Variovorax paradoxus B4: one gene and its partner. The protein of the gene in region 2 interacts with the protein of the main gene of each other region in a pairwise test. Links are inferred from orthologs where the notes say so. Each region holds a gene or a part of one and is shown on either strand. Other genes may lie near its edges.

Region 1 (6,127 bases), 1.2 Mb from region 2 along the record:
GCGCGTCAAGGCGCGCGCCCTCGGCCTGGCCGCCGACGACTATCAGAACGACAAGACGCTCGAAGACGGCGACCTGCTCTACGCGGGCTCGCTCGCGCTGCCGGCCGATTTCTGGACGCGCCAGAGCAAGACGGTCGAAAGCTGGCAAAGCGGCAGCAACACCTTCTACCGGGTCAGCGGACCGCTGGTGCCCAACCTCTACATCAATCAGTTCGTCTATTTCGAAGCGCCGGGCGAACCGAGCATGTACGCACGCGTCACCGAGATCCGCGACAAGACCGCGGTGTTCAAGACGCTCAAGGACTACAGCTCGGGCAAGAACGCGGTGTGGGGCGTGAACACGCGCAACCGCGAGCAGAACTTCGCGATGAACCTGCTCATGGACCCCGAAGTCGACTTCGTCACGCTGACCGGCACCGCCGGCACCGGCAAGACGCTGATGGCGCTCGCCTCGGGCCTCACGCAGGTGCTCGACGACCGGCGCTACACCGAGATCATCATGACCCGCGCCACGGTGAGCGTGGGCGAGGACATCGGCTTCCTGCCGGGCACCGAGGAAGAAAAGATGGGCCCGTGGATGGGTGCGCTCGACGACAACCTCGAGTTCCTGGCCAAGGGCGACGGCGGCGGCGCCGGGGAATGGGGCCGCGCGGCCACCAATGAGCTGATTCGAAGCCGCATCAAGGTCAAGAGCATGAACTTCATGCGCGGCCGTACCTTCCTGAACAAGTACGTGATCATCGACGAGGCACAGAACCTGACGCCCAAGCAGATGAAGACGCTGATCACCCGTGCGGGCCCGGGCACCAAGATCATCTGCATGGGCAACCTCGCGCAGATCGATACGCCGTACCTGACGGAAGGCTCCTCGGGCCTCACCTTCGCGGTCGACAAGTTCAAGGGCTGGCCGCACGGCGGCCACATCACGCTGGCGCGCGGCGAGCGCTCCAGGTTGGCCGACTTCGCGAGCGACGTGCTCTAAGAGCCGCCGGTTCGCGGCTGTCAAAAGCCCGCGATGCTCCCAGGAGCACCGCGGGCTTTTTTCGTCCGCGGTGACAGCCTCCTGACAAGACGCTGTCAGGAGGCCGCCCGCACCATCAGGGCTCCTTCAACGCAACGAAAGCGAGTCCTCCATGCAAAACGCCGTCAACTGGTTCGAGATTCCGGTCACCGACATCGACCGCGCCCAGGCCTTCTACGAAACCGTGCTCGGCCGCACGCTGCGCCGCGAAAACTTCGGCGGCCAGACGCTGGCCATCTTTCCCTACGACAACCCCGCCACCGGCGGCGCCCTGCAGGCCGGCGCGAACGCCAGCGCACGCGCGGGCAGCGGCATCCGCATCTACCTCGACTGCATGCCGAGCATCGACGCCGTGCTGGCGCGCGTCGAAACGGCAGGCGGCCAGATCGTCGCGCCCAAGTCCGCGCTGCCGCCAGGCATGGGCTTCATCGCCCATCTGCGCGACACCGAAGGCAACGAAGTCGGCCTTCACGCCATCGCCTGAATCGCACCATGGCACAGCGCAACTGGATTGCCGTGGCCAGCGCCGAGCACGCCCGCCGCGGGCGCGACCACAAGCCGCTCGGCTTCATGCAGGTCGGCCACGGCAAGCTCGGTCCGCTCAAGCGGGTTGCGGCAGGCGACCGCGTGGCCTACTACGCGCCGGCCACGGTCTTCGGCGGTACCGACAGGCTGCAGAGCTTCGTCTCGATCGGCATCGTGCGGCCGGGCGCACCGTATGAGGCCGACATGGGCAACGGCTTTGTTCCATGGCGGCTCGACGTGGCCTACGCGGCCTCCCGCGAAACGCCGATCGCGCCCTTGCTGGACCAGCTGGCCTTCATCGAGAACCCCAGGCAGTGGGGCTACAAGTTCCGCTTCGGGCTGTTCGATGTCCCCGACGCCGACATGATGCTGATCGCCCGGGCCATGAAAGCCGACCTGAAGGCGCTCGCGCTCTGAGCACCACAATCCCCACATCACCCATGCAGAAGAGAACCCCGATGGAACCCGTGCGCCAGCAACATGACGCTTTCCAGGTCGCAGGCCTCACGGTCCGCACCACCAACCGCGAAGAGAACGACCCCGCGGGCGCGCGCATCGGCGCCCTGTGGAATCGCTTCTTCGGCGAAGAGACATACCGATCGACGCCCGGCCGCACCGGCGATGCCCGCATCTTCGGCGTCTACTCCGGCTACGAGTCCGATGCGCATGGCGCCTTCGATGTGACCGTGGGCGTGGCCGTCTCGGGCGGAACGGGCAGCGTGCCCATCGAGGCCGGCAGCTACCTCGTCTTTGCGGGCCAGGGCGAGATGCCGCAGATGGTGATCGCCACCTGGCAGCGCATCTGGCAGTATTTCGAGGCGAACCCGGAAATCGTGCGCCGCTACCGCAGCGATTTCGAAGCCTACGAGGGGCCGGACAAAGTGGCGATCCATATCGGAGTCTCATGAGCACACGCCAGGGCTGGCCCGACGGCTTCGCTGGAATATCCCAGGGAGCGCACTGATGCGCCGCGCCGACCGCCTGTTCCAGCTCGTGCAGATCATCCGCGGGCGCCGGCTCACCACGGCGGCCTTCCTGGCGCAGCGCCTCGAGGTGTCGGAGCGAACGGTCTACCGCGACGTGGCCGACCTGCAGCACCAGGGCGTGCCGATCGAGGGCGAGGCCGGCGTGGGCTACAGGCTGGGCGCGGGTTTCGAGCTGCCGCCGCTGATGTTCACGCAGGACGAAGCTTCGGCGCTCGTGGCGGCGGCCCGCCTGGCGCAGAGCTGGGTCGATCCGGCCCTGGCGCGTGACATCGAAACCGGGCTGGGCAAGATCCTCTCCGTGCTGCCGCCGGCGGCACGCGTCTCGGCCGAGGCGCTCGCACTCTACGCCCCCGCGCTGGGGCTGGGCGATGCCTTGCGCGCGCGGCTGCAGACGCTGCGCGAAGCCGTGCAGGCGCGCCAGAAACTGCGCCTTCACTATCGCGACGTTTCGGGTGATACCAGCGAACGCACCGTGCGTCCGCTTGGCTGCTTCTATTGGGGCAAGGTCTGGACGCTTTCGACCTGGTGCGAACTGCGCAACGACTTCCGGGGTTTTCGCATCGACCGCATGGATGCGGTCGACGTGCTGCCCGAACGCTTTCGCGACGAAGCAGGCAAGACGCTGGCCGACATGCTGCGCCAGGTGAAGGCGCGGACGGCGGAGGCCAAGCTGCTGGAGCAGCAGAAATGAAGGCGCGGCGGCGTCAGTAGTCGTCGTTGTTGCCGTAGCCGGCCAGGTTCTCGAACTTGGTGAGCGGCTTGAGAAAGGCGAGCTTGACGGTGCCCGTGGGCCCGTTCCGGTGCTTGCTGATGATCACCTCGGCCACGCCCGGCTCCTTGCTGTTCTTGTCGTAGTAGTCGTCGCGGTAGATGAACATGATGATGTCCGCGTCCTGCTCGATGGCGCCGGATTCGCGCAGGTCGCTCATCATGGGGCGCTTGTCGGTGCGGCTTTCGACGCCGCGGCTCAACTGCGACAGCGCGATCACCGGGCACTTGAGTTCCTTGGCGAGCATCTTCAGGCCGCGCGAGATTTCGCCCACGGCCGTTGCGCGGTTCTCGTCGCTCATGCTGCTCGACACGCTCATGAGCTGAAGATAGTCGACCACGATCAGGCCGAGGCGCCCGTACTGGCGCGCCAGGCGGCGCGCATTCGCACGCAGCTCGCTGGTGGTCAGGCCCGGCGTCTCGTCGATGTGCAGCGAGACGTTGCGCAGCTTCTCGATGGCTTCCGTGAGGCGCGGCCACTCTTCATCGCTGAGCTTGCCGGTGCGCAGGTGCCCCTGGTCGATGCGCCCGATCGAGCCGACGATACGCACCGCCAGCTGCGACGCACCCATTTCCATCGAGAAGACCGCCACCGGCAGCCCTTCGTTGAGCGCCACGTGCTCGGCGATGTTGATGGCCAGCGAGGTCTTGCCCATGGAGGGGCGCGCGGCCAGCACGATCATGTCGCCCGGCTGCAGGCCCGAGGTCATCTTGTCGAACTCGTAGAAGCCGGTGCGCACGCCGGTGATGTCGTTCGGGTTCTCCGCCATCTCGGTCACGCGGTCGAGCAGTTCGACGACCAGGGCATCCATGCTCTGGAAGCCCTGCTTCATCCGCGTGCCCTCTTCGCCGATGTTGAAGATCTTCTGCTCGGCCTCGTCCAGGATCTTGTCGACCGACTTGCCCTGGGTGTTGAAGGCGTTGGTCGCGATCTCGTCGCTCGCGGAGACGAGTTTTCGCAGGATCGAGCGTTCGCGCACGATCTCGGCATAGCGGCGGATGTTGCTCGCGCTCGGCACATACTGCGCGAGCGAATTGAGGTAGACCAGGCCGCCGATTTCATCGGCCTTGCCCAGGCCCTGCAGCTGTTCGTAGACCGTGATGACGTCGGCCGGCTTGCTGGCGTTGATCAATCCGCCGATCGCGGCATAGATCAGCTTGTGTTCGTGGCGGTAGAAGTCGCCATCCACCAGCAGGTCGCCCATGCGGTCCCAGGCACCGTTGTCGAGCAGCAGGCCGCCGAGCACGCTCGACTCGGCCTCGATCGAGTGAGGCGGAATGCGAAGCTGGGCAACTTGACGATCGGCCGACGGATCATTGTCGGCATAGGAAAAAACGGCGGACATGGACTTCCCTTGCAACCCTGCATGCTAAGCCGCGCACGCGCTGGCGTGTGTGGACAAGGTTGTGAATAAACAGTGATCTTTCAGTGCATCGCGCTGGAAAACCGGTGCGCAGAAAGACAAAAGCCGCCCGGAGGCGGCTTTTGCGGCAGCACACAAGGCGCTGTGGATGATCAGGCGGTTTCGCCGTAGACCGTCACGGTGATGTCGACCACCACGTCGGTGTGCAGCGCAACGCTCACGGTGCTGTCGCCGACGACCTTGATCGGGCCGTTGGGCAGGCGCACTTGCGACTTGGCAACCTTGTAGCCTTGCTTGCCCAGTTCTTCGGCGATGTCGCCGTTGGTGACCGAGCCGAACAGGCGGCCGTCCACGCCGGCCTTTTGGGTCAGCTTGACGGTCGTGCCGCCGAGCTTTTCGCCCTGGGCTTGCGATTCGGCCAGCTTGGCGGCCGCAGCCTTTTCGAGTTCGACGCGCTTGGCTTCGAATTCGGCCTTGTTGGCGGCGGTGGCGCGGCGGGCGCGGCCCGTCGGGATCAGGAAGTTGCGTGCGTAGCCGTCCTTGACCTTGACGATGTCGCCGAGGCCGCCGACGTTCAGGACCTTGTCCAGAAGAATGATTTGCATGGTGACGGCTCCTTAGACGCGGTGCTGGTCGCTGTACGGCACCATGGCCAGGAAGCGCGCGCGCTTGATGGCGGTGTTCAGCTGGCGCTGGTAGATCGCGCGCGTGCCGGTCAGGCGGGCGGGGATGATCTTGCCGTTTTCGCTGATGAAGTCACGCAGCGTGTCGATGTCCTTGTAGTCGATTTCCTCGACGCCAGCGACAGTGAAGCGGCAGAAGCGCTTGCGCTTGAACAGCAGCGACTGGGTGTTGCGCTTCGGGCGCTTGTCTTTGTTGAATTTCTTGAACGTGGCCATTTGGGGACCTCTTGTCGAAAATTAATCTTGCTGAAAATCCTGGATGTGCAGGACCGGATGCTTGCCATTGCCCGGTGTCGCGAGAAAGCCCTGAAAACGCCAGAGACTTCCCATCGACTGCGTTGCGAGCCGTTCGGCGATGGCACCGAAGGCAACGGCCCTGAGGGCCGCTTTCACCTGCCTGGCTTTTCCTGCTTCCTGGAGCGTCGACTCGTGTTCGAGCTTCAGATCGATGGCGGGAAGGCCGGCGGGCGTATATCGCAAGGCTCCGAGTTCGGCAACCGAGGCGCTCAGCAGAAGCTGATTGACTCCGGTTGCCGCAGCAGCGGCAGCGGTCACGCCATCAGCTGTTGTTGGCGGCGTATTCGGCCTGCTGAGCCTTGCGGGCTTCTTCGCGCTCGACCGTCTTCATCATCGACGAAGGACCGGTTTCGGCCTTCTTCTTCTGAACGGTGAGGTGGCGCAGCACGGCGTCGTTGAACTTGAACGCGTGTTCCAGTTCGCCCATCACGGTTTGCTCGGCTTCGATGTTGACGCACAGGTAGTGCGCCTTGCTGAGCTTGT
Region 2 (6,306 bases):
CTGGTGCACCAGGCCCACGCCCGCATAGCGCCAGCGCCAGCCGCCGGGCAGGTTGAAGTCGAGCGGATAGACATACATCAGCTCGGGCTCGTGGTCGGTGGTGCGGAATGGCCGCGAGATCGAGCCGTTGAACAGCTGCCAGGTCGACTGCTGCGAGTACGCGAACCACAGCGAGTCCTTCTTGGCTGGCTCGTTCTGCGTGAGCAGGCCCTGGGCGACCTTGGTGCGCACCGACAGGCCGATGCGCATTTCGTTCGCCTGGTAGGCCACGGGGGTTCCGGTGTGGCCTTCGGCCGGCGAGGTGGGCGTGTCGGGCTTGCTGGTGGCGGCCGAGGCCGACACGTTGAGCGGCCGATAGCCGCGGAACCCGAAGGTGCCGCAATCGGTGCCGTTCTCGAGCTCCCAGAAGCGAGACAGCGCCGAGTACTGGCGGTCGCGGCAGCCTTCGTTGGTGTCGACCGAGATCACGCGCGTGGCCGGTATCGAGGCGTCCACCGGCGGCGCCGGCTGCGTGTTGGCCAGCACCGGCGGCGCCACGGGCACCGAGACCGAAGGCAGCGTCTGCTGCTGCGCCCAGCGGTCGAAGCAGGCCAGGCGCGCTTCGTTGCTGTTGCCGAGTGCGGCGCATTGCTGCCACGTCAGCTGTGCGTCGGCCAGCGGACTGCGTGGCTGGTCGACGGCCTGCGCATGCGCGGTGGCGGCGCCGCCGAGGCAGGCCGCGAGGGTCGCCAGCCCGGAGAAGATGGCGTGTTTTCGTTGGGTCATTGGTTTCCTTGCGTTCCCCCCGTCTTGTTCAGCACGAACGGATGCGTGCTTTCGTCCGCGGCGTTGCGCCACGTGCCCCTGAATTCCCGGCCGCAGGAGCCGGGTTGCAGGGTGCCGGCCCAGACGCCGCTGATCGCGCGGCCGTCCAGCGATTCGTCGATGGAAAGGGCGCCTTCATCGTCGACGTCGCCCGCGAGCTGCGCCACCGAAGGCTGGGCGCTGCCGCCGGCGGCGTGGCGCGTGATGGTGCCGCGCACGCCGGCGTATTCGGGGTGCCTGCCGAGCTGCACCGTGGCCACGGCGGCAGAGCCGTCGAAGCGCGCCTCCCAGCGTCCGTAGAGCGACTGCAGCGGCAGCTCGCGCGCATCGGCGGGGCAGTCGGCGCCATTGCCGCCCTGTGTTGCCGTGGCGCAGCCCGTGGCGGCCAGAAGAGCGGCAAGGAAGGCGGGCAGCAGCCTCTTCATGGCGCCGCCGCGGCCGCGGCCTTGGCGGCCGCGCTGTCCTGCGCCTTTTGCGCGAACTCGGCGCGCAGCGCCTTGAGTTTCTCGCGCGGGTCTTCCCGGGTGGTGGTCTTGTCCAGGGCCATCTCGGCGATGAAGCGGCTCGGCACGCAGGGCACCATCTCGCGGCCCTGCTTGCGCTTCTTGGTCCAGCTCACGGCCAGGCTGCGCTGCGCGCGCGTGATGCCCACGTACATGAGGCGGCGCTCTTCCTGCAGCCGCTGCAGCGTCTCGTCGCTGACCTTCAGCTGCCGGCCGTTGTCGTCTTCGAGCTTGAAGGGCAGTAGGCCCTCGGTCACGCCGATCAGCATCACGTGCGGCCATTCGAGGCCCTTGGAGGCATGCAGCGTCGACAGCGTGACCACGTTCTGGTCCTGCTCGCGCTCGCTGATGGTCGACAGCAGCGAGATGGTCTGCGCCACCTCGAGCAGGCTCTTGCGCTCGGTCTCGATGTTGCTGTCGGCGCCCGAGGCATCGTCGATGGCTCCGCCCGCACGCAGCGACATCCAGTCGACGAACTCCATCACGTTGGTCCAGCGCGCGGCCGCGGCCTGTTCGCTGTCCTCGCCGTCGTAGAGATGCTTCTCGTAGTCGATCTCCTTCAGCCAGTCGAGCATGAAGGTGCGCGAATCCTCGGCGCCCATGGTGCGGCGCGCGCGGTATTCGAGGTCGTTGATGTAGCGGCCGAACTCGTGGATGCCTTCGAGCGTGCGCTTGGGCATCACGCTCGGCAGCGACGGGCTGAAGAGCGCCTCGAACAGGCTCAGCTTGTACTGGCTGGCGAAGGTGCCCAGGCTCGCGAGCGTGGTGTGGCCGATGCCGCGCTTGGGCGTGGTGATGGCGCGCAGGAACGCCGGGTCGTCGTCGTTGTTGACCCAGAGGCGGAACCAGCCGCACAGGTCCTTGATCTCGGCGCGGTCGAAGAAGCTCTGGCCGCCCGACACCTTGTAGGGGATCTGCGCCTTGCGCAATGCCTGCTCGAACACGCGCGCCTGGTGGTTGGCGCGGTAAAGGATGGCGAAGTCGCGGAACTCCTTGTACTGCTTGCCCTGCGTTCCCTGGGTCATGGCATCGCCCGCGCGCAGGCTGACGATGCGCGCCACCGCGCGCTCGGCCTCGTGCGCCTCGGAGTCGGCATCGACCACGCGCACCGGCTCGCCTTCGCCGAGCTCGGAGAACAGCGTCTTCGGAAACAGCTTGGGGTTGGGGCCGATCACGTTGTTGGCCGCGCGCAGGATCGCGCTCGTCGAACGGTAGTTCTGTTCGAGCTTGATGACCTTCAGGGCCGGATAGTCGACCGGCAGCTTGCGCAGGTTGTCCAGCGTGGCGCCGCGCCAGCCGTAGATCGACTGGTCGTCGTCGCCCACCGCGGTGAAGCGCCCGCGTTCGCCGGCCAGTGCCTTCAGCACCTCGTATTGCGTGGCGTTGGTGTCCTGGTACTCGTCCACCAGGATGTGGCCCAGCGCGGCCTGCCACTTGGCGCGCACCTCGTCGAAGTCGCGCAGCAGCTTGAGCGGCATGCCGATGAGGTCGTCGAAGTCGACGCTCTGGTAGGCCGTGAGCCGCTCTTCGTAGCGCGCCATGATGCGCGCGGTGATGCGCTCGTTGTCGTCCGCGGCGGCCGCCTCGGCCTGCGCGGCGTTCAGGCCCATGTTCTTCCACTTGCTGATGGTCCACTGCCAGATGCGCGCGGTGGCGGTGTCGGTGGTGCCGCCCGCGTCCTTCAGGATCTTGGTGACGTCGTCGCTGTCGAGGATGCTGAAGGCCGGCTTCAGGCCCAGCACGGCGCCGTCTTCGCGCATCATGCGCACGCCCAGCGCGTGAAAGGTGCAGATCACCACATGCTTCGCCTCGCGCCCGATCAGCCCCTTGGCGCGCTCGCGCATTTCGCTGGCGGCCTTGTTGGTGAAGGTGATGGCCGCAATGCGCTTGGGCTCGAGTCCGGCCTGGATCAGCCGGCCGATCTTGTGCGTGATGACGCGCGTCTTGCCCGAGCCCGCGCCCGCCAGCACGAGGCAGGGGCCGTGCAGGTAATTGACCGCTTCTTGCTGCGCGAGATTGAGACCGGAAGACATGGGGAGTGGGAACGGAAAGCCGCGGAGGAACGGCAGGCGCAAAGCGCGCAATGATACGGGGCGCAGCTTTCCGGAGATGCCGCGGGAGTTCACGATGCGAGACGCAACGACAATGGGGCCGTGCTGCCCGTATTTCTCGTAACCTTTCCTTTCTTCGTCTTGATCGCGGCCGGCTATGGCGCCGCGCGCGCCCGCGTCCTGCCGCTCGATGCGATTCCCGGCCTCAATACCTTCGTGCTGTATTTCGCATTGCCTTGCATGTTGTTGCGATTTGGCGCCGGTACGCCGATCGGCCAGCTGCTCGATGGCAGCGTGGCGCTGGTCTGGGGCTTGAGCGCGCTGGCCGTGGTGGCGGGCGTGGTCGTCTTCACCCGCAACGAGCGCATCGGCTGGAACGACGGTGCCTTCGGCGCGCTGGTGGCGGCCTTCCCGAACACCGGCTTCATGGGCGTGCCGCTGCTGGTGGCGCTGCTGGGCGCGCAGGCCGCCGGGCCGATGATCATCACCATCGCCTTCGACCTGGTCGTGACCTCGTCGCTGTGCATTGCGCTGTCGCGCCTCGACGGCGTCGGCGGCGGTGCCGCGCATCATGGGCCGCGGCAGGCGGCGCGCCAGGCGCTGCGCGGCGTGCTGGTCAATCCGATGCCGTGGTCGATCCTGCTGGGCGTGCTGCTGTCGGCGGCCCGCTGGCGCCTGCCGGGGCCGGTGGAGCGCACCATCGCCATGCTGGCCGATGCGGCTTCGCCGGTGGCGCTCTTCACCATCGGCGCGGTGCTGGCGCGTTCGGCGCTGCTCGCGCGCGAGCACGGCGCCAGTGCCGCGGTGGCAGCCGCCATGGGCACGAAGTCGGCGGTGCCGCCCAAGGCCCCGCTGGCCGATGTGCTGCCGGTGGTGGCCGTCAAGCTGCTGGTGCATCCGGTGCTGGTCTGGGCGCTGGGGCAGGGCGCCATCGCCCTCGGCCTGCCGCTCTCATCTTCGGCATTGATGGTGATCGTGCTGGTGGCGGCGCTGCCGAGCGCCAGCAACGTTTCGATGCTGGCCGAGCGCTTCGGTGCCGACAACGGCCGCATCGCACGCATCATCCTGTGGACGACGGTGGCGACTTTCTTCAGCTTTCCGTTCGCGGTCGGGGTGCTGCGCTGAGCGGCATCAGGGCGTCAGCACGCCGAGCTTGAACGGATCGGCGTCGGGCAGGCGCTCGCATTTGGAGAAGTCGCGACCCTGGGAGCCGTCGCAATAGAACGCGTTGTAGATGCGGCCGAAGAGCGTCGGGCTGGCCGTGAAGAGCACGCCGTGCTCGGGCTGCCAGTTGTCTCTGGCCGTTCCAGAGGGGCGGGTTTCCGTGGCCCGGATGGGCGCGGCCGCCGCGATGGGCGTGAATTCCGCCAGCGTCTTGTGGGCTTCCTCGCCGCGCCAGCGCACCGCCAGCTCGGCCGCCGTGGGCCTTGCCGCCACCGGCAGCAGCACGCCGTTCACCTGCAGGCCGTAGCCGAAGCGATGTGCCTTGCCGGCCAGGAAGGCATAGGCGCAGGCGGCCATGCACTGGCCGCGGATCTCGGTATCCACGCCGCTGGCGCGGATGGCGTTGGCGTAGGCGCCCGCCGCTTCGGCGGTGCCGCCGAACGAGTCCTCGAACACCACGGTGCGCACGGTGCCCTTGCCCAGGTGATCGGTGAAGGTCTTGATTGCGCTGCCGTCGAGCATGCCCGACACCAGGAGCCGGCTGCCCTGCAGGTCGAGTTCGGCCGCCGGGCATGCGAGGCATGCGAACAGGAGAGCCGAAACCAGAGATGAAGGCAGTTTCACGACAGACGACCCCGCGGACCAGCGTGCTTGCTTGATGTGCGAGGCCGGAACGGGCCTCGCACAGCGACAGCTTGCGCAGCGTGCGGGGGTGTAGTCAACGGTTTTTTTGCAATATTTCCGCTGCGGCGTAACGGCCGTAAGGCATAGCTACTGCTATCACTTCAGATGAATACTTGAGTTTGCACAAGGCCTGATAGAGTGTTTGCGAATCAAAGTATGAATGGGCAGCACGATGGCAATACTTATTCGTATCCTGCTGTGGCTGGTCTGGGTTGCCGGCGTGAGCTGGTTCTGGCATGCCGGCATGCTGGGCACCGGCACCTCGCTCGCGCTGGGCGCCCTGAGCCTGGTGGTGTTCGCCTGGCCCGCAAGCAGCGCGCGGCGCCGCAGCACCGAGTTGCGCTACGTCGACGTCGGCAAGGAGCCCGCGGGCCTGCACTGACCGCCGCAAGCGCATGGCCCCGGGGCAAGGCCGCCCCTAGATGCTGTGCGGATCGACATCGACCAGCCAGCGGATCACGCCCTTGCCTTCGGGCGTGCGCCGCAGCGCATGCAGCAGCGGCTGCCACTGCGCCAGCAGGCGCTGCAATGCGGCGCGCGAAGGGCTTTCGATCAGCATCTGCGCTCTTTCCACGTTGGCGACGCGCTGGATCGCGAGCGGCACCGCGGGGTAGCGCACCACGCGCTCGGCGCCTGCCAGCGCATCGGCGGCCGTGCTCGCCGCGTTCAGAAAGGCCTGCGCGGCCTCCTGCGTGCGTGCATCGGCGCGCAGCAGCGCCTGGAAAGCAAAGGGCGGCATGCCGGCGGCGGCGCGTTCCTCGAGCTGCTGCCGGGCGAAGGCCGTGTAGTCGTGCTTTCGCAGGGCAGAAAAAAGCGGGTGCTGCGCATGGTGCGTCTGGATCCACATCTCGGCCGTGGCGCCCTGCGCCGCAAGGTAGGCCGCGTCGCGGCCCGCGCGGCCGGCCGATTGCATCAGCAGGCTGAACAGGCGCTCGGGCGCGCGGAAGTCGCTGGAGAACAGCGCGCCGTCCGGGTTCACTGCCGCCACCAGCGTGATGCGCCGGAAGTCGTGTCCCTTGGCGATCATCTGCGTGCCCACCAGCACGTCGACTTCGCCTGAATGCACGGCCGCGAGCTGCGATTCGAGTGCGCCCTGCTTT

The links. Proteins that work in one complex are often made in the same cells at the same time.
Region 1: the proteins of VAPA_RS03835 (region 2) and dnaB interact in binary tests that used the Escherichia coli proteins (3 or more experiments, as listed by UniProt). The link is inferred for Variovorax paradoxus B4 from one-to-one orthologs.

Annotation. Positions count from the first base shown.
Region 1 is NC_022247.1:2,032,879-2,039,005, reverse strand. The notes cover bases 2,442-5,277. They hold dnaB (replicative DNA helicase), read right to left. Parts: upstream 4,647-5,277; coding sequence 3,237-4,646; downstream 2,442-3,236. Other genes in these bases: rplI (50S ribosomal protein L9), read right to left, coding at 4,817-5,269; VAPA_RS09415 (helix-turn-helix transcriptional regulator), read left to right, coding at 2,510-3,223; VAPA_RS09420 (GyrI-like domain-containing protein), read left to right, coding at 2,442-2,454. Outside these bases: VAPA_RS09435 (PhoH family protein), read left to right, coding at 1-982; VAPA_RS09430 (VOC family protein), read left to right, coding at 1,134-1,505; VAPA_RS09425 (EVE domain-containing protein), read left to right, coding at 1,514-1,963; more of VAPA_RS09420, read left to right, coding at 1,987-2,441; rpsR (30S ribosomal protein S18), read right to left, coding at 5,282-5,563; priB (primosomal replication protein N), read right to left, coding at 5,585-5,902; rpsF (30S ribosomal protein S6), read right to left, coding at 5,907-6,127. UniProt on the Escherichia coli protein: The main replicative DNA helicase, it participates in initiation and elongation during chromosome replication. Travels ahead of the DNA replisome, separating dsDNA into templates for DNA synthesis.
Region 2 is NC_022247.1:848,331-854,636, forward strand. Bases 784-3,720 are described here. They hold VAPA_RS03835 (ATP-dependent helicase), read right to left. Parts: upstream 3,341-3,720; coding sequence 1,226-3,340; downstream 784-1,225. Other genes in these bases: VAPA_RS03830 (hypothetical protein), read right to left, coding at 784-1,229; VAPA_RS03840 (AEC family transporter), read left to right, coding at 3,461-3,720. Outside these bases: VAPA_RS03825 (phospholipase A), read right to left, coding at 1-765; more of VAPA_RS03830, read right to left, coding at 762-783; more of VAPA_RS03840, read left to right, coding at 3,721-4,483; VAPA_RS03845 (hypothetical protein), read right to left, coding at 4,490-5,146; VAPA_RS03850 (hypothetical protein), read left to right, coding at 5,379-5,588; VAPA_RS03855 (primosomal protein N'), read right to left, coding at 5,625-6,306. UniProt on the Escherichia coli protein: Rep helicase is a single-stranded (ss)DNA-dependent ATPase involved in DNA replication; it can initiate unwinding at a nick in the DNA. It binds to ssDNA and acts in a progressive fashion along the DNA in the 3' to 5' direction.